DNA from 2 places in the Streptomyces sp. NPDC002386 genome. Region 2 is predicted to be linked to the other one. Evidence: predicted binding sites of a transcription regulator. Region 2 holds the regulator's gene; the other holds the start of a gene.
What was found. The regulator HspR, encoded in region 2, represses chaperone genes until heat shock. The targets are predictions, from matches to a motif close to TTGAGNNNNNNNNNCTCAA.
Positions count from the first base shown of each region.

Region 1: lon (endopeptidase La) is a predicted target of HspR. The motif match lies at 3,020-3,038, and genes of this name have one in related genera.

Region 1 is NZ_JBSFBX010000006.1:235,189-244,371, forward strand. Features, by position in the region: gene ACWCPN_RS15070 (HAMP domain-containing sensor histidine kinase) at 277-1,398, opposite strand; gene ACWCPN_RS15075 (response regulator transcription factor) at 1,395-2,135, opposite strand; gene ACWCPN_RS15080 (spermidine synthase) at 2,245-2,922, opposite strand; gene lon (endopeptidase La) at 3,061-5,481, shown strand; gene ACWCPN_RS15090 (SpoIIE family protein phosphatase) at 5,565-7,931, opposite strand; gene ACWCPN_RS15095 (lysozyme) at 8,060-8,884, opposite strand; gene ACWCPN_RS15100 (MarR family winged helix-turn-helix transcriptional regulator) at 9,121-9,183, shown strand, end outside.
Region 2 is NZ_JBSFBX010000002.1:232,883-242,065, forward strand. Features, by position in the region: gene ACWCPN_RS05180 (helix-turn-helix transcriptional regulator) at 1-718, shown strand, start outside; gene ACWCPN_RS05185 (LuxR C-terminal-related transcriptional regulator) at 739-1,791, opposite strand; gene ACWCPN_RS05190 (sugar ABC transporter substrate-binding protein) at 1,965-3,071, opposite strand; gene ACWCPN_RS05195 (heat shock protein transcriptional repressor HspR) at 3,380-3,838, opposite strand; gene dnaJ (molecular chaperone DnaJ) at 3,846-5,015, opposite strand; gene grpE (nucleotide exchange factor GrpE) at 5,052-5,714, opposite strand; gene dnaK (molecular chaperone DnaK) at 5,711-7,549, opposite strand; gene ACWCPN_RS05215 (MraY family glycosyltransferase) at 7,644-8,663, opposite strand; gene ACWCPN_RS05220 ((Fe-S)-binding protein) at 8,857-9,183, shown strand, end outside.

The DNA of each region.
Region 1 (9,183 bases), on a different contig from region 2:
CAAGGTTATGGACAGCGGGAATAAAGGCTACGCCTCCAAGACCGTGAAGGTCAGGTCGGGCCCGTCCATCGTCGCGTAAGTCACATCAGAAATCTTGTTTCAGGGCTTGATATGGCGGGAAACAAGTGTGGTTCCGGATGCGCGAGTGGGTGTGCGGGATCGCCGAGCGGGGCCCGGCGCCGCAGGTCGGCGTGCGTCTTCGGGACCCGCCCCTGATCACACGTGTCCGGCTGCGCGGACGCTCGTGGATCTTGAGGTTCCGGTTCGGACCCTACGTCAACTTCGGACGGAAGTCTCTCCCGGAAGAGTGACGATGATCCTGCAGCCCCGCTCGGATTCGGCCACTCCGATCCGGCCGCCGTGGAGATCGACGGCCCACCGCGCGATCGCCAGGCCGAGGCCGGTGCCGCCGTCGCTGCCCGGACCGTGCGGCCGGGTCACCGCGCCGCGGTTGAACCGCTCGAACACGCGATGCCACTCCGACCGCGGGATGCCGGGGCCCTCGTCCAGGATCTCCAGCTCCAGTGAGTCCGGCACCGGGCCGGACCGCGCCTTCACGGTCACCCGCCCGTGCGGCGGGCTGTGCTTGACCGCGTTGTCGATCAGGTTCGCGACCACCTGGTGGATGCGCTCGGGGTCCGCGAGCGCGGTCAGCTCCGGCGGGGAGACATCGAGGTGCAGGTGCACGTCCGTACGGGTGTGGCTGCCGGAGCCCGAGGCGATGCCCGCGCGCGCGGAGGCGACCATGTTGGCCTCCTTCAGCACGCCGGACAGGTACGGCCACACCTCGAAGCGCCGCGTCTTCAGCGGTACGACGCCGTTGTCGAGCCGGGACAGGTCCAGCAGGGTCTCCACGAGCCGGCCGAGCCGCTCGGTCTGCTTCAGGGCCGTCCGCATGGTCTCCGGATCGGCCTCGGTGACCCCGTCGACGATGTTCTCCAGCACGGCGCGCAGACCCGCGATCGGGGTGCGCAGCTCGTGCGAGACGTTCGCCACCAGCTCCTTGCGCTGGAGGTCCTGGGCCTCCAGCTCGTCCGCCATGGCGTTGATCGTCACGGCGAGGTCGCCCAGCTCGTCCCGGCGGCCCTCGCTCACCCGGCGGGTGTAGTCACCCTGCGCGATCGAGCGGGCCACCGTGGTCATCTCGTCCAGCGGGGCGGTGAGCGAATGGGCCACGAACTGCGTTATCAGCAGTGTGGCGATCATCGAGAAGACCGTGATGAAGCGCAGCTCCGTCTTGGTGTGCACCGCGATCATCGACAGACCTGTGGTGATCAGCACCGAGATGACGACCAGCGCGCCCAGCTTGGTCTTGATCGAGAACGGGCGTACGCCGCCCCAGGGTTCCTCCGTGGGGTTCCCGGGGCTCCTCCGTGCGGCCTCCCGCCCGTCGCTCATGGCGTCGGCGTCTCCAGCGCGTACCCGACACCGTGCACCGTGCGGATGCGCTCGGCGCCGATCTTCCGGCGCAGCGCCTTGATGTGGCTGTCCACGGTCCGGGTGCCGGAGGCGTCCGCCCAGTCCCAGACCTCGGCCAGCAGCTGCTCCCGGGAGAGCACCGCGCGCGGGGTGTTGGCCAGGCAGACCAGCAGGTCGAACTCGGTGGGCGTGAGGTGGACGTCCTCGGAGCGCACCCGTACCCGGCGCTGCGCGTGGTCGATCTCCAGCTCGCCGAGCCGCAGGATGCCCGAGCGGGGCGTGGAGGCGGCGACGGCCGCCCGCTCCACCCGCCGCAGCAGGACGTGCACCCGCGCGGCCAGCTCCCGCATCGAGAACGGCTTGGTCATGTAGTCGTCGGCGCCGACCCCGAGTCCGACCAGCATGTCGGTCTCGTCGTCGCGCGCGGTGAGCATCAGCACCGGCACCGGGCGCTGGGCCTGCACGCGGCGGCAGACCTCCAGGCCGTCGAAGCCGGGCAGCATGATGTCGAGGATCAGCAGGTCGGGCTGCCAGGCCTCGGCCGTGTCCACCGCGGCCGGTCCGTCGGCCGCGGTCTGCACGAGGAATCCCTCCGCGCGAAGCCGGGCCGCGATGGCGTCGACGATCGTGGGATCGTCCTCGACCACCAGCACCCGGCGCTGTGCGCCGGGGGTGGTCGTGGTCGCGCCGGTCTGGGAGGTGTGTGTCTGCTCCATCGCCCGCCCCTGTTGCTTTCCGGAATCAGTGGGGTGATCCCATGACTGCGATTGACGCTTGAATGATCCGCGTCAGGGCAGCACATTACGGGGACAGGCCGCGCCGTCGCTATCCAGGGCGGACGGCTAGGTGCACGGCGTCCGGAACGCCCCGGGCAACGGGGACCTCTTCGGTACGCACCTGACGGAATCCGGCATTCCGCAAGGTTCCTTCAAATTCCGGAGAGGGCTCGGCCGACCATACTGCAAACACCCCGCCGGGCTTCAACACCCTTGCGCACGCGGCGAGTCCGGCCGGTGCGTAGAGGCCGCCGTTGTCCTCGGTGACGGTCCAGCCCGGCCCGTTGTCGATGTCGAGGCACAAAGCGTCGAACGTGTCCGATGTCTCCTCCAGGTAAGTGAGGAGATCCGCCTCGACGATCCGGGTGCGCGGATCGGCGAGCGCCTCGGCGGACAGTTCCGCCAGGGGGCCGTCGCGGTGCCAGTCGATGACGGCGGGCTCCCGTTCGGCGACCGTGATCCGGCCCCACCGTCCGTCGGCCGCCGCGTGGGCGAGCGAGAACCCCACGCCCAGCCCGCCGATCAGCACCTCGGGCGCCGGGCGCCCGTCCAGCGCGTCGTACGCGGCGTCCACCAGCAGCCGCTCGGAGCGGCCGTCGGAGGTGTCCATCAGGAAGCAGCCGTTGGCGATGATCTGCAGCAGCCGGCCGTGCCTGCGCAGCACCACCTCGCCGTAAGGGCCTTCGCGGCGGTCCAGGACCACGGGGGAGTCGTGCACGGCAGTCATGCGCCCATCCTGCTCCGAAGCGGCGCCGGGGGCACCGCATTTCCGGTGATCGCTCACAGCGAACGGTGCGCCGGGAACAACCGCGGGGCGTCGGACATTGAGTCGGCATAGCTCAAGTTGACTGCCTAAGGGGAGATCATGGCTGCTGAGTCCACGGCGTTCACGCTCGTACTGCCGGTGCTGCCGCTCGACGACGAGGTCGTGCTGCCCGGCATGGTGGTTCCGCTGGATCTGAGCGACGCCGAGGTGCGGGCCGCGGTGGAGGCGGCACAGGCCGCCGCGCGTGCGGAGCCCGGCAAGCCCAGGGTCCTGCTGGTGCCGCGCGTCGACGGCACCTACGCGAAGACCGGTGTGCTCGGAACCGTCGAGCAGGTCGGCCGGCTGGCCGACGGCGACCCCGGCGCGCTGATCCGCGGCCGCGGGCGGGTGCGCATCGGCGCCGGTACGACGGGCCCGGGCGCGGCCCTGTGGGTGGAGGGCGCGCGGATCGACGAGACCGTGCCGGAACCCCTGCCCGGCCAGGTCGCCGACCTGGTCAAGGAGTACAAGGCCCTGGCCACCGCGTGGCTGCGCAAGCGCGGCGCCTGGCAGGTCGTAGACCGGGTCCAGGCCATCGACGACGTCTCCGCGCTCGCCGACAACTCCGGGTACTCGCCCTTCCTGAACACCGAGCAGAAGGTCGAGCTGCTGGAGACCGCCGACCCGGTGGCCCGGCTGAAGCTCGCCACCCAGCAGCTGCGCGACCACCTCGCCGAGCAGGACGTCGCCGAGACCATCGCCAAGGACGTCCAGGAGGGCGTCGACAAGCAGCAGCGCGAGTTCCTGCTCCGCCGCCAGCTCGAGGCCGTCCGCAAGGAACTGCGCGAGCTGAACGGCGAGAACGACGGCGAGGAGTCGGACGACTACCGCGCCCGCGTCGAGGCCGCCGACCTGCCGGAGAAGGTCCGCGAGGCCGCCCTGAAGGAGGTCGACAAGCTGGAGCGTTCCAGCGACCAGTCGCCCGAGGGCTCGTGGATCAGGACCTGGCTGGACACGGTCCTGGAGATGCCGTGGAACGAGCGCACCGAGGACGCCTACGACATCCAGGGCGCCAAGGCCGTGCTCGACGCCGAGCACGCGGGGCTCGAGGACGTCAAGGAACGCATCACCGAGTACCTGGCCGTGCGCAAGCGGCGCGGTGAGCGCGGCCTGGGCGTGATCGGCGGGCGGCGCGGGGGAGCCGTGCTGGCGCTCGTGGGCCCGCCCGGCGTCGGCAAGACCAGCCTCGGCGAGTCCGTCGCGCACGCCATGGGACGGAAGTTCGTCCGGGTCGCCCTCGGCGGCGTACGGGACGAGGCCGAGGTCCGCGGCCACCGGCGCACGTACGTCGGCGCGCTGCCCGGCCGGATCGTGCGCGCCGTCAAGGAGGCCGGGTCCATGAACCCGGTGGTGCTGCTCGACGAGATCGACAAGGTGGGCTCCGACTTCCGCGGCGACCCGGCGGCGGCCCTGCTGGAGGTCCTCGACCCCGCGCAGAACCACACCTTCCGGGACCACTACCTGGAGGTCGAACTCGACCTGTCCGACGTGGTCTTCCTCGCCACCGCGAACGTCCTGGAGGCCATCCCGGAGGCGCTCGCGGACCGTATGGAGATCGTCCGCCTGGACGGCTACACCGAGGACGAGAAGGTCGTCATCGCCCGGGACCACCTGCTCCCGCGCCAGCTGGAGCGGGCCGGCCTGGACCGGGACGAGGTCACGATCGACGAGGGCGCGCTGCGCAGGCTCGCCGGCGAGTACACCCGCGAGGCGGGCGTGCGGACCCTCGAGCGGTCCCTGGCCCGGCTGCTGCGCAAGGTGGCGGCCCAGCACGAACTCGGCGAGCGGGAGCTGCCGTTCACGGTCCGGGACGAGGACCTGCGCGCGCTGATCGGGCGCCCGCACCACGTGCCCGAGTCCGCCCAGGACCCGGCCGAGCGCCGGACCTCCGTCCCGGGCGTGGCGACCGGCCTCGCGGTCACCGGCGCCGGCGGCGACGTCCTCTTCGTGGAGGCGTCCCTCGCCGACCCGGAGACCGGGGCGGCCGGGCTGACCCTGACCGGCCAGCTCGGCGACGTGATGAAGGAGTCGGCGCAGATCGCGCTGAGCTTCCTGCGCAGCCACGGCGCCGAACTGGAGCTGCCGGTGGGCGACCTGAAGGACCGGGGCGTGCACATCCACTTCCCGGCGGGCGCGGTCCCGAAGGACGGGCCGAGCGCGGGCATCACCATGACCACGGCCCTCGCCTCGCTGCTCTCCGGCCGGCTGGTCCGCACCGACGTGGCGATGACCGGCGAGGTCTCGCTCACCGGCCGGGTGCTGCCCATCGGCGGGGTGAAGCAGAAGCTGCTCGCCGCCCATCGCGCCGGGGTGACCACCGTGGTCATCCCCAAGCGCAACGAGCCCGACCTGGACGACGTCCCGGCCGAGGTGCTGGACCGGCTCGACGTCCACACCGTGACCGACGTCCGCCAGGTCCTGGAGCTGGCCCTCGCGCCCGCCGCCAGCGGCGCGGAGCCGGAGGTTCCGGTGGCGGCGTGACGGACGCCCCCGGATGAGGGAGGGCCCGGGTCCCGTACAGGACCCGGGCCCTCACCGCGCCCGCAGGGCGGGGCGGCGCCGTCTCAGCCCGCGGCGAGCGACTGCTCCGCCCACACCGTCTTGCCCACCCGGTCGTGCCGGGTGCCCCAGCGCTCCGAGAGCTGGGCGACCAGCAGCAGGCCCCGGCCCCCCTCGTCGTAGATACGGGCGCGCCGCATGTGCGGGGTGGAGCCGCTGGCGTCGTAGACCTCGCAGATCAGGGTGGAGTCCTGGTGGATGAGCCGCAGCCGGATGGGCGGCCGGCCGTAGCGGATGGCGTTGGTGACCAGCTCGCTCACCACCAGCTCGGTGGTGAAGACGGCCTCCTCCAGCCGCCAGGCCGAGAGCTGGTCGCTCGCGTACTTGCGGGCCCGGCCCACCACCGTGGGATCGCTCGGCAGCTCCCAGGAGGCCACCCGGTCGGTGTGCAGGGCCCGGGTGCGGGCCACGAGCAGGGCGACGTCGTCGTCGGGGCGGTGGCTGAGCAGTTCGGTCAGGACCCGGTCGCAGACCGCGTCCAGCGTCGGCGCGGGCCGGCCGAGCGCGTCGAACAGCTGGTCCAGCGCCTCGTCGATGTCGTGGTCGCGGGCTTCGAGCAGTCCGTCGGTGTAGAGGGCGAGCAGGCTGCCCTCGGGCAGTTCGGTCTCCAGGGCCTCGAACGGCAGCCCGCCGAGGCCGAGCGGCGGACCGGCGGGCACGTCGAGGAAGCGGACGGCGCCGTCCGGGGTGACCACGGCGGGCGGGGGATGGCCGGCCCGGGCGAGGGTGCACCGGCGCGAGACCGGATCGTAGACCGCGTACAGACAGGTGGTGCCGATGCCGCCCGCCGCATCGGCGGCCGGGTCCGCGCTGCCCTCGTCCGCGGCCAGCCGCAGCACGAGGTCGTCGAGATGGGTGAGCAGCTCGTCCGCGGGAAGGTCGACGTCGGCCAGGGTGCGCACCGCCGTGCGCAGCCGGCCCATGGTGGCGGAGGCCCGCGTCCCGTGACCGACGACGTCGCCGACGACCAGGGCGACCCGCGCCCCGGACAGCGGGATCACGTCGAACCAGTCGCCGCCCACCCCGGCGCGGGTGGCGGCGGGCAGGTAGCGGCCGGCGATGTCCAGCGCCGCCTGGTCGGGCAGGGTGTGCGGCAGCAGGCTGCGCTGCACGGCCGTGGTGGTGACGTGCGTCCGGGAGTACCGCCGCTCGTTGTGCAGGCCGGTGGCCGCCCGGGCGGTCAGCTCCTCGGCGAGCCGCAGGTCCTCCGGGCCGAACGGCTCGGTGCGCCGGTCGCGGCCGAACAGGGCGACGCCGAGCGTGCTGCCCTCGGCGAGCAGCGGCACCACGATCAGCGAGTGGGTGCCGGACGTGCTCAGCCACGCGGCCCCCGGGTCCACGGCCGCCCACCCCGAGATCACCGGGTCCGACGTGTCGTGCAGGGCGGACCGGCCGGTGGCCAGGGACTCGGCGGGCGGCGTCCCCGGCTCGTAGGCGACCGTCCCGCCCACCCCGGGCCCGGCCGGCGGGCCGCCGTTGTCGGACTCGGCCCGCACCGCGGCACGGCGCAGGACGAGCGGGCGGGTGCCGGTCGCCTCCTCCGGCCCGCCCGGTCCGCGTGGTGAGTCGAAGAGGTCGACGGCCGTGAAGTCCGCGAGCCGGGGGACCGCGGCGTCCGCCAGTTCCCGCGCGGTGCGCTCCAGACCGGGGGCGATGGGATCGCGCGCGGCGGCCTCGTCCGGGGCGCGCTGCCGGGCCGCGGGATCGGGGTCGTGCCGGTGGGTCGCGAGACAGACCGCGCGCACCGCGCCGGTCCCGTCCTTGAGCGGGGTGAGGACGGTGGGCCGGTCGAGGTCGGGGCCGAGGACGGCCTGCACCTCGCGCGGCTCCCCGGTCTCCAGCACCTGGCGCATGGTCCGCTCGGCCTCGTCCCGCGCCGGCCCCGGCGCGATGTGCGTCAGCCGCAGCCCGCGCATCGCCGCCTCGGGCAGGGACAGCGCCCGTTCCAGCCTGCGGTTGGCGCGCATCAGCCGCAGTTCGGTGTCGAAGATCGCCAGCGGGAAGGGGGACTGGATGAAGGTCCACTCCTCCAGCGGCTCGCCGCGGGGCGGCTGCGGCCGGTCCGCCACGGCGGTGACCACGAGCCAGTCGGACTCCCCGGCGCGCCGGGTCCGGCGGTGCGCGAGCAGGCCCTGCTCCATAGGCCGGCCGTCCTGGTGCAGCAGCGCGACCATGCCGTGCCAGCGGTCCCGGCCGGCCAGGGTGTGCCGGACCGCCGCCCGGTCCGCGGTGGCGAGCAGCGCGGCGGCCGGCCGGCCGACGACCGCCGCGGCCTCGTAGCCGAGCAGGCGGCGGGCGCCCTCGCTCCAGCCGGTGAGGACGCCCTGCTCATCGATGGTGGCCGTGGCCGTGTACGTCGACTGTCGCTCCATCGCCGCTCATCTCGCCCTTGTCCGGCAGGCTCTCCCTGACCAGCATGATCCCGGGCGGCGCGGAGCACCAACGCAGCGGGACGGCGGCCGTCCGCGGGGACGGCCGCCGTCCCGGAACACGGGGAGGATCAGCCGTTGGCCAGTGCCTGCACCCGGTCCAGTGCGCCGTTGAACTTGTCGTGGTCACCGACCGTCGGGCCGGACGAGGTGTACTGCCACATCGTGTAGTACGACCATCCCGCCGGCAGTGTCCCCACGGTCGAGGCGTAGCGGGCGATCCACAGCGGGTTGTTGGCGGCGAAGCCGCCGTAGTTGCCGGTGCAGTCGGTCCACCAGCTCGTCGCCGTGTAGATCACGGCGTCCCGGCCGGTGCGCGCCTTGTAGGTGTTGAGGAAGTCGGCGATCCAGCTGACCATCCCGCCGGCGGTCTTGCCGTAGCAGGCCGCGCCGTACGGGTTCCACTCGATGTCGAGCACACCGGGCAGGGTCTTGCCGTCCCGCGACCAGCCGCCGCCGTGGTCCACGAAGTAGTTGGCCTGGGTGGCGCCGCTCGTGGTGTCCGGGGTGGCGAAGTGGTAGGCGCCGCGGATCATGCCGACGTTGTACGAGCCGTTGTACTGCTGGGCGAAGTACGGGTTCGTGTAGTACGTGCCCTCCGTGGCCTTGGTGTAGGCCCAGCGCACGCCGCTGTTCCAGAGGGTGGACCAGGCGACGTTGCCCTGGTAGCCGGCGACGTCCACGCCCTCGGTCTGGGTGGCGTCACCGGTGGTGGGGGTGCCGTGCTGCCCGTCGTGGGCGGCCACCCCCATGCCCATGGACGCCGAGCCGCGGCCGGGGGTGGTCGCCGCCTGGGCGGCGGTGAGCGGAAGGGCGAGGCCGAGCGCCATGAGCAGGGCCGTGACGAGGACGGCGAGCGGGCGCGGACGGAAGGAACCGGGTCTGTGCACGGGCATGACGTGCCTCCGGGGAGAGGGGTGGGGGGGTGGGGGGATCGTGGGGTGACCGCTTGACCACTGGCGTGGGCATGTCATTGCTTGCCTGTCACAGAAGCTACGCACGTAGATGACATCGTGGGAAGGGGATCCGGATGCTGCCGTTGGTCTAAGCCTGCGAAATACTTGAAGAGCTGCGGCTATGACGGCGGTTGGCGAAAACTTTCAGGACGGCGAAACCGATCAGGGGTGCTGACGTGCACGAGGACGGAAACGGCGACGGACGCCGTGTCACCGCACAGGTGACGCCCAGTGGTGCA
Region 2 (9,183 bases):
TGCCCAGAGTACGGGGGACACCAACGCGGTCACGGTGCACGAGGGCATCGAGCGGATCAACACGGCCATCGAACGGGCCACGGCGGACTGCCGGCACGAGGTGCTCACCGTGCAGCCCGGCGGCGGACGCAGCGAGAACGTCCTCGGCATCGCCCTGAAACGGGGTCAGGCCGTCATCGACCGCGGGATCTCGATGCGCACCCTGTACCAGCACACCGTGCGGCACAGTCAGGGCACGCTGGCGTACGCGGAGATCATGGCCAAGGGCAAGGTGGAGATCCGCACGCTCGAGGAGCTGATCGAGCGTCTGATGATCTTCGACCGCGAGGTGGCCTTCATCCCCGCCCGCGACGACCGCCAGGTGGCCCTCGAACTGCGGCACCCGGCGCTGGTCGACTACCTGGTCAAGGTCTTCGAGCAGCTCTGGCGGCGCGCGGTGCCCCTCCTGGAGGAGCCGGCCTACGCGCCCCCGGTCGACGGCGTCACGGGGGTGCAGCGCTCCATCGCCAAGCTTCTGGTCGAGGGCCACGTGGACGAGGCGATCGCCCGCCGGCTCGGCATGAACGTACGGACCTGCCGGGCCCACATCGCCAAGCTGGCCGCCGCCCTCGGCAGCGGCAGCCGCGCGCAGCTCGGGTATCTCATCGCCCGCTCCGGGCTGCTGGACCACGAACCGGACCAGGAGCCCGGGATACCGGCGCCGGGGCGGCACGACTGACGAGCGGGCGCGAGGGCGCCTCAGCGCACCCTCGGGGAGCCCTGGCCGGGCATCCCCAGCGCGGCGGGCGTCACCGGCGGTCCGCTGTGCGGAGGGCGGTCCAGGCCCACCTGCGCGATGCGCACGCCCAGTTGGGTACGGCTCGCCGCGCCGAGCGTGTCCGAGAGCCGGGCGATGTGCGCCCGGCAGGTCCGGACGCTGATGCCGAGCCGTTCGGCGATCACCGCGTCCTGGTGCCCCTCGGCGAGCAGCGTGGCGATGGACCGCTCGCGGTGCGAGATGCCCTCGATGCCGGTGTCGGGCAGCGGGGCCGTCAGCGGCAGCGCCAGGCGCCAGAGCCGCTCGAAGACGGTCACCAGGTACTCGACCAGGGCCGGGTGCCGCAGTTCGAGGGCCATCGTGCGCTCGGAGTTGGCGGGGATGAACGCGACCGTGCGGTCGAAGAGGATCAGCCGGTCGATGACCTCGTCCAGGGTGCGGGCCTCGACCGCGCCGCCCATCAGTTCCAGGTAGTTGAGCAGCCCCTGCCCGTGCCGGGCCACGTGCGTGTACAGGTCGCGCATGCGCACGCCCCGGCCGCGCAGCGCCAGCGCCCGGTGCAGTCCCTCGCTCAGCTCGCCCTCGCGCCGGATGCCGCCGGGCTGCACGGTGAGCACCTCCGCGGTGCACGCCGCGGTCGCCTCGTCCATCGCGGCCTGGATGCGGGAGAGCCCGTCCAGCACCCGGATGGCCGTGCCCTCACCGGCCGCCGAGAGCGCCTGGAGCTGCCGTCCCAGGCCCGCGTACCACTCGAAGGCGGCGACCGCCGAGCCCACCCGCCGCTGGCTCTCCCTGACCTCGTCGTGGACCCCGCGCAGCAGCCGCGTCATGACCTCCTGCGGCGAGGTCGGCACCAGCCAGTCCATGTCGTCCGGATCGGGGTGCAGCAGGGCCAGTTCGAGCAGGCAGGGCACCGGACCGGCGTCCGTGCGCGGCACCCGCCCCCGGCGCACGGCCCGGGAGTACACGCGATCCCCGGCCTCGCACAGGCGGTCGGCACCGTGAGGATGCTCCTCCGTCCCGTGCCCGGCCATCGCGCATTCCACCCCCGGTTGCTGCCACTTCCGCAGCGCAACTATGCGCGGCCGGGACCGGGTCCGCAACACGGCTCCGGCCGCCCCGGCCGGGGAAAACGGCCGGTATGCGCCGTTGCGTACGGGCTTTCGCCCGCCGCGACCGCAACAAGCTGGGGGGGGTGGGACGCGGGCTACTTCAGGCCGATCGACGCGCAGGCCGCCTTGTACTTGGCCGTGCAGATGTCGCCCGTCGTGTAGATCCCGTCGGCGATGACGGTGTCCTTGATCTTGGCGCGGGTCAGGGCGCTCACCTGGACGAGACGGGACGGGATGTCCTTGTCGGTGGGGCTGTCGGCCCGGTCCTGGGTCAGGGCGTCGAACTGGATGTCCTTGCCCTGCACCTTGGTGACGGCCATCTGGGCGGCGGCCTCGGCCTCGTCCGGGTAGGACTTGTAGACGCTCATGTACTGCTCGCCGGCGACGATCCGCTGCACGGCGTCCAGTTCGGCGTCCTGGCCGGTGATCGGGGGCAGCTTGGTGACGCCGGCCGCCGTCAGGGCCTTGATGACACCGCTCGCCATGCCGTCGTTGGCCGCGTAGACCGCGGCGATGTTGTCCTTGCCGATCTCGGCGATCACCTTGGTCATGTAGGCCTGGGCGTTCTCCGGCTTCCAGTCGGGGGTGTCGTAGCTCTTCGCGATGTCGACCTTGCCGTTCAGCTCGGACATCGCGCCCTGCTTGAACTGCTTGGCGTTGGGGTCGGTCGGCGAGCCGTTCACCATGACGACCTTGTCGGAGGTGTCCACCCCCGAGCCCAGGGCCTCGAGCAGCGTGCGGCCCTGCACCTCGCCGACCAGCTCGTTGTCGAAGGAGATGTAGGCGTCGATCGGGCCCTCGGCGAGACGGTCGTAGGCGATGACGGGGATGCCCGCCTCCTTGGCCTTCTTCACCTCGCCGGCGATGCCGTGCGAGTCGACCGCGTCGAGCAGGATGACGTCGACCTTCTCGTCGATCATCGTCTGCATCTGGCCCGCCTGACGGGCGGCGTCCGCGTCCGCGTTGGCGTACCGGACGGTGCCCTTCTTGTGGGTCAGTTCGGTGACCTTGCTCTTGATGATCGGGTAGTCGAACTTGTCGTAGCGGGTGTTCGCCTTCTCCGGCAGCAGCAGCCCGATGGTGACGTCGTCACCCTTCGTCGGGCTCGCGCTCGCACCGTCCCCCGTCGCGTCCAGCACGCCGCACCCGGCGAGCGAAAGGATCATCGTGGACGCTGCCACGGATATGGCGATACGACGCATTCGAGGGCTCACTTCAGGTGCGATCCGGACGTGGGTGCTGCTTTACGACCCAGGTGTCTGAAAAGACAACGCGGAGCGGCCACCCGGCGTCAAGCGGAACTACTTAACGAGTGCGCAACAGCACGCTCCGCTGCACCTGTGAAGGCGGAGCGGAATCACCTCCAAACGCTCTTTACGGACCCTCCACGTAAAGGAAGTTCACGACAGGGCAAAGATCCGGGCAACCGGCGCCGTCCGCCGCGCACGCGGAAGGGGCCGGGAACGGTCACCCGTTCCCGGCCCCTTCCGGTGCCGTTGGCCGCCGGCGGTCAGTCCGCCTGCTGCTGCCGCTTGGGCCGCCAGACCACCAGCGCGCTGGTCTGCTGCACCTCCTGATACGGCACCAGGTCGCGCCGGTAGGAGGCGTGCACGGCGGCCTCGCGCTGCTGCATCGCGGCCGCAGCGCCGTCCAGGGCCGACTGCAGCTCCACGACGCGGGACTGGAGCGCGGCGACCTGGTTCTCCAGTTCGATGATGCGCTTGATACCGGCCAGGTTGATGCCCTCGTCCTGGGACAGCGCCTGCACCTGGCGGAGCAGTTCGATGTCACGGGCCGAGTAGCGGCGGCCCCGCCCGGCCGTGCGGTCCGGGGAGACCAGACCTAGACGGTCGTACTGACGCAGCGTCTGCGGATGGAGTCCGGAGAGCTGGGCCGCCACCGAGATGACGTAGACCGGGGTCTCCTCGGTCAGTTCATACGGGTTACGCCGACGGCCGGGTGTGTCCATGGGGCCCTCAATCTCCCTTCGCGGCCTCGAACAGCTCCGCCCGCGGGTCCTCCCCCGCGGTCGCCTCGCGATACGCCTCGAGCGCGTCACGAGCCTTCCCCGACAGGTCCTTCGGGACACTCACCTCGACGGTGACCAGAAGGTCGCCGCGGGTGCCGTCCTTGCGGACCGCGCCCTTGCCCCGGGCGCGCATGGTGCGGCCGTTCGGGGTGCCGGGCGGCAGTTTCAGGGTGACCGGCGGGCCGCCGAGGGTCGGGACCCGCACCTCGCCGCCCAGGGCCGCCTCGGGGTACGTCACCGGTACGGTGACGGTGAGGTTGTCGTCCTTGCGCCCGAACACCGGGTGCGCGCCGACATGCACGACCACGTAGAGGTCGCCCGCCGGTCCGCCCCGTTCACCGGGCGCCCCCTTGCCGCGCAGCCGGATCCGCTGCCCGTCCGTCACTCCGGCCGGGATGCGGACCTGCATGGTGCGCGAGGACTTGGCGCGGCCGCTGCCCTTGCACTCCAGGCAGGGGTGCTCGGCGATCAGGCCGCGGCCCTTGCAGTCGGGGCACGGGTCGGTGAGCGAGAACCCGCCGCCCGAGCCCCGGGCGACCTGCCCGGTGCCGACGCAGGTCGGGCACACGCGCGGTGTGCCGTTCTTGTCGCCGGTGCCCGAACAGGCCTTGCAGGGCGCCTGGGAGGACATCCGCAGCGGCACCGTGGCGCCTTCGATGGCCTCCGTGAAGCTCAGCGTGACCTCGGTGTCGATGTCCTGGCCGCGCCGCGGCTGGGTACGGGTGGTGCCCGTACCGCCGCGGTTGAACAGGCCGCCGAAGACGTCGCCGAGCCCGCCGCCGAAGCCGCCCGAGCTCTGCGGGTTGCCCCCGAAGAGGTCACCGAGGTCGAAGTTGAAGTTGCCGCCGCCGGCGCCCGGACCGGGGCGGAAGCCCCCGTTGCCGAACAGGGCGCGCGCCTCGTCGTACTCCTTGCGCTTCTTCGGGTCGCCGAGGACGTCGTTCGCCTCGGAGATCTCCTTGAAGCGCTCCTCGGCCCTGGCGTTGCCCTTGTTGGCGTCCGGGTGGAACTCGCGGGCGAGCTTCCGGTACGCCTTCTTGATCTCTGCCTCGGTGGCGTCCTTGGGGACGCCGAGGACCTTGTAGTAGTCCTTCTCGATGAAGTCCTTGGTACTCATCCCCGACGTCCCTCCTTCCTGTCCCCGGTGATTACGTCAGCCCTCCTCCGGGCCACCGTTCTCCTTGTCGTCGGCCGCGTCCGCCTCGGTGTTCTCCTCGGCGCCCTCGCCCTTGACGGTCTGCGCGCCGGGCTGCGGTTCGGCGACGGCCACCCGCGCGGGGCGGATGGTGCGCTCGCCGATGCGGTACCCGGGCTGCAGGATGGCCACGCAGGTCGTCTCGGTGACGTCCGGCGCGTAGCTGTGCATCAGCGCCTCGTGGATCGTCGGGTCGAAGGGCTCGCCCTCCTTGCCGAACTGCTGCAGACCCATCTTGGCCGCGACGGTCTCCAGCGACTCGGCCACCGACTTGAAGCCGCCGACCAGTTCGCCGTGTTCCCGTGCCCGGCCGATGTCGTCGAGCACGGGCAGGAGCTCGGTCAGGAGGTTCGCCACGGCGATCTCCCGGACCGCGACCCGGTCGCGCTCGACGCGGCGGCGGTAGTTCTGGTACTCGGCCTGCAGGCGCTGGAGGTCCAGCGTGCGCTCGTTCAGTGCCGTGCGCACCTGGTCCAGCTGTGCCACCAGGCCGGCGTCTGCGGTTGCGTCCCCGGCCGGGGCCGCCCCCTCCTCGGGGGCGGCCTTCGGCTCGGCGTCGTCAGGGGTGGCGCCGGAGGGGACGTCGGGCTTCTCCTCGAAGCCCGGGGTCTCCTCCGTCACGCGGCACCGTCCTTGCGCTCGTCGTCGACGATCTCGGCGTCCACGACGTCGTCGTCCGCCTTGGCCTCACCCTCGGGCGCGCCACCGGCGGCCTGGGCGGCCTGGGCGTCGGCGTACATGGCCTGACCCAGCTTCTGCGAGACGGCCGCGACCTTCTCGGTGGCCGTACGGATCTCGGTGGTGTCCTCGCCCTTGAGCTTCTCCTTCAGCTCGGCGACGGCCTCCTCGACCTCGGTCCTGACCTCGCCCGGGACCTTGTCCTCGTTGTCCTTGAGGAACTTCTCGGTCTGGTAGACGAGCTGCTCGCCCTGGTTGCGGGTCTCGGCGGCCTCGCGGCGGGCGTGGTCCTCCTCCGCGTACTTCTCGGCCTCCTGGCGCATGCGGTCGACCTCGTCCTTCGGCAGCGAGGAGCCGCCGGTGACGGTCATCTTCTGCTCCTTGCCCGTGCCGAGGTCCTTCGCGGTCACGTGCATGATGCCGTTGGCGTCGATGTCGAAGGCGACCTCGATCTGCGGGACACCGCGCGGGGCCGGCGGCAGACCGGTCAGCTCGAACATCCCGAGCTTCTTGTTGTACGCCGCGATCTCGCGCTCGCCCTGGTAGACCTGGATCTGCACGGAGGGCTGGTTGTCCTCGGCGGTGGTGAAGATCTCGGACCGCTTGGTCGGGATCGTCGTGTTCCGCTCGATGAGCTTCGTCATGATGCCGCCCTTGGTCTCGATGCCGAGGGACAGCGGGGTCACGTCGAGGAGCAGGACGTCCTTGACCTCACCCTTGAGGACACCGGCCTGGAGGGCGGCGCCGATGGCGACGACCTCGTCCGGGTTCACGCCCTTGTTGGCCTCGTTGCCGCCGGTCAGCTCCTTGACGAGCTCGGCGACGGCGGGCATGCGGGTGGAGCCGCCGACGAGGACGACGTGGTCGATCTCGCCGAGCTGGATGCCCGCGTCCTTGATGACGTTGTGGAACGGCGTCTTGCAGCGCTCCAGCAGGTCCGCGGTGAGCTGCTGGAACTGGGCGCGCGTGAGCTTCTCGTCCAGGTGCAGCGGGCCCTCGGCGGACGCCGTGATGTAGGGCAGGTTGATCGAGGTCTCGGTGGACGAGGACAGCTCGATCTTCGCCTTCTCGGCGGCCTCGCGCAGACGCTGCAGCGCCATCTTGTCCTTGGCGAGGTCCACGCCGTGGCCGGCCTTGAACTGCTGCACCAGGTAGTCGACGACGCGCTGGTCCCAGTCGTCACCACCGAGGTGGTTGTCACCGTTGGTGGCCTTCACCTCGACGACGCCGTCGCCGATCTCCAGGAGGGACACGTCGAAGGTGCCGCCACCGAGGTCGAAGACGAGGATCGTCTGGTCGTCCTTGTCGAGGCCGTAGGCGAGCGCCGCCGCGGTGGGCTCGTTGACGATGCGCAGGACGTTCAGACCCGCGATCTCACCGGCCTCCTTCGTCGCCTGGCGCTCGGAGTCGTTGAAGTAGGCCGGGACGGTGATGACCGCGTCCGTGACCTTCTCGCCCAGGTAGGACTCGGCGTCCCGCTTCAGCTTCTGCAGGATGAAGGCGGAGATCTGCTGCGGGTTGAAGTCCTTCCCGTCGAGCTGGATCTTCCAGTCGGTGCCCATGTGGCGCTTGACGGAGCGGATGGTCCGGTCCACGTTCGTGACCGCCTGGCGCTTGGCCACCTCGCCGACGAGCACTTCACCGTTCTTCGCGAAGGCGACGACGGACGGCGTGGTCCTGGCACCCTCGGCGTTGGTGATGACGGTGGGCTCGCCGCCCTCCAGAACGCTGACGACGGAGTTAGTCGTGCCCAGGTCGATGCCGACCGCACGTGCCATGGTTGATTCCTCCAGCTGACTTGAGTGGAACAGGCTCAAGTGTGCATCAGAGGGCCCGTGCGGTCAACAGACCTGAGTCAACAGGACTCAACTCTTATCCGTTCCTTACACGCAAGTGCCCGCTGACCTGCGTCGATACCGTGCGCCGGGGCCGCTGGACAGGGATGCGAAGGAGTACGAGAACGGCGAAGACCACCCCGCCGACCACCCACAGCACCGCCTTGTCCCCGGTCCACCCCGAGTGCACGAGCACCCCCACCAGCACGGAGGAGAAGGACCCGGCGCCCAGCAGCACGACCGCCCCCGGCGGGGTCGGCCCGAGCCGCCGCAGCCGGTGCGCCAGATGGTCCGGGCCCCGCCTGAGCAGCGGGCGGCGGGAGGTGAGGCGCGCGAGGACGACCAGCAGGAAGTCGGCCGCGGCCACGGCGCTCAGGCTGAACACCACACCCGCGCTCTGCTCGAGCCCGTACCCCGCGCGGGTGAAGACAACGGCCGCGGACAGCAGGAATCCGGTGAAGAGCGATCCGCAGGCCCCGAGCCCCACGCGCGCGGGATGCCAGTTGTGCATCAGGAAGCCGGTCAGCGCGGCGGCGAACACGCTGAGCAGCACGGCGAGGCCGTCCATCAGCTCCGCGGCCGCGCAGACCCCCGCCCCGAAGGCGGTGACCACCCCGACGGTGCCGGCCAGCCCGTCGGCGTGGTCGAGCCCCTTGAAGGCGAGCGTGGCGAAGACGATCCAGGCCACGGCCAGGAGGCCGCCCCAGGCGCCCGTCTCGTCGTACGGCACCACACAGGCCGCCGCCACGGCGGTGCCGGTGACCAGCACCCGCGCCCGCAGCCGCCACACGTCGGCGACCAGCCCCAGTAAGGCGATACCGGCGGCGACGGCGAGCAGCCGGCCGACGCCGTCCCCGAAGGGCGCGACCCCGATCCACTCCCCCGCCCAGGCGACCAGGCAGGTGACGGCCACGACGGCCACTCCGCCGAGCACCGGGAGGGGCCGCTGCCGCCGCCGGTCCACGATTCCCGCGCGCAGCGCGGGCAGCCGGAGCAGCGCCGCGAGCACGGCGGTGAGGAGTAGGGCGGCACAGGCCGCGGCGATCCCGTAGAGCACGGCTCTAAGTTAGGCGCGAAAGTAGCAATTCGGTACGAATAACACGATCGGATTGCCATTCGGCTCAGGCACACCTCAGCGATCCAGATCACCTCGCGCCTGGCTACAGTGCGAGTAAAGATGCGGGTAGTCTCGAACGGACTGCATAAGTTACCGCTTAGTAATTTCCCTCGCAGGCCCGAGGAGCCCCGAAATGCAACTCGCCGCGATCATCGTGTCGCTGGTTCTGATCGTGGTCGGCGTGGCCCTGTTCGCCCGCGCCCTCCTGCAGATCTACAACTTCATGCGGCTCGGCCAGAACGTGCCCGCGGGCACCCGAACCGACGAGCCCGGCCGGCGCACCGTCACCGTGGTCAGGGAGTTCCTCGGCCACACCCGGATGAACCGCTGGGGCATCGTCGGTGTCGCGCACTGGTTCGTGGCGGTCGGCTTCTTCTCGCTGCTGCTGACCATCGTCAACGCCATCGGCCAGCTGTTCCAGGCCGACTGGATCCTGCCGGTCATCGGCGACTGGGCGCCG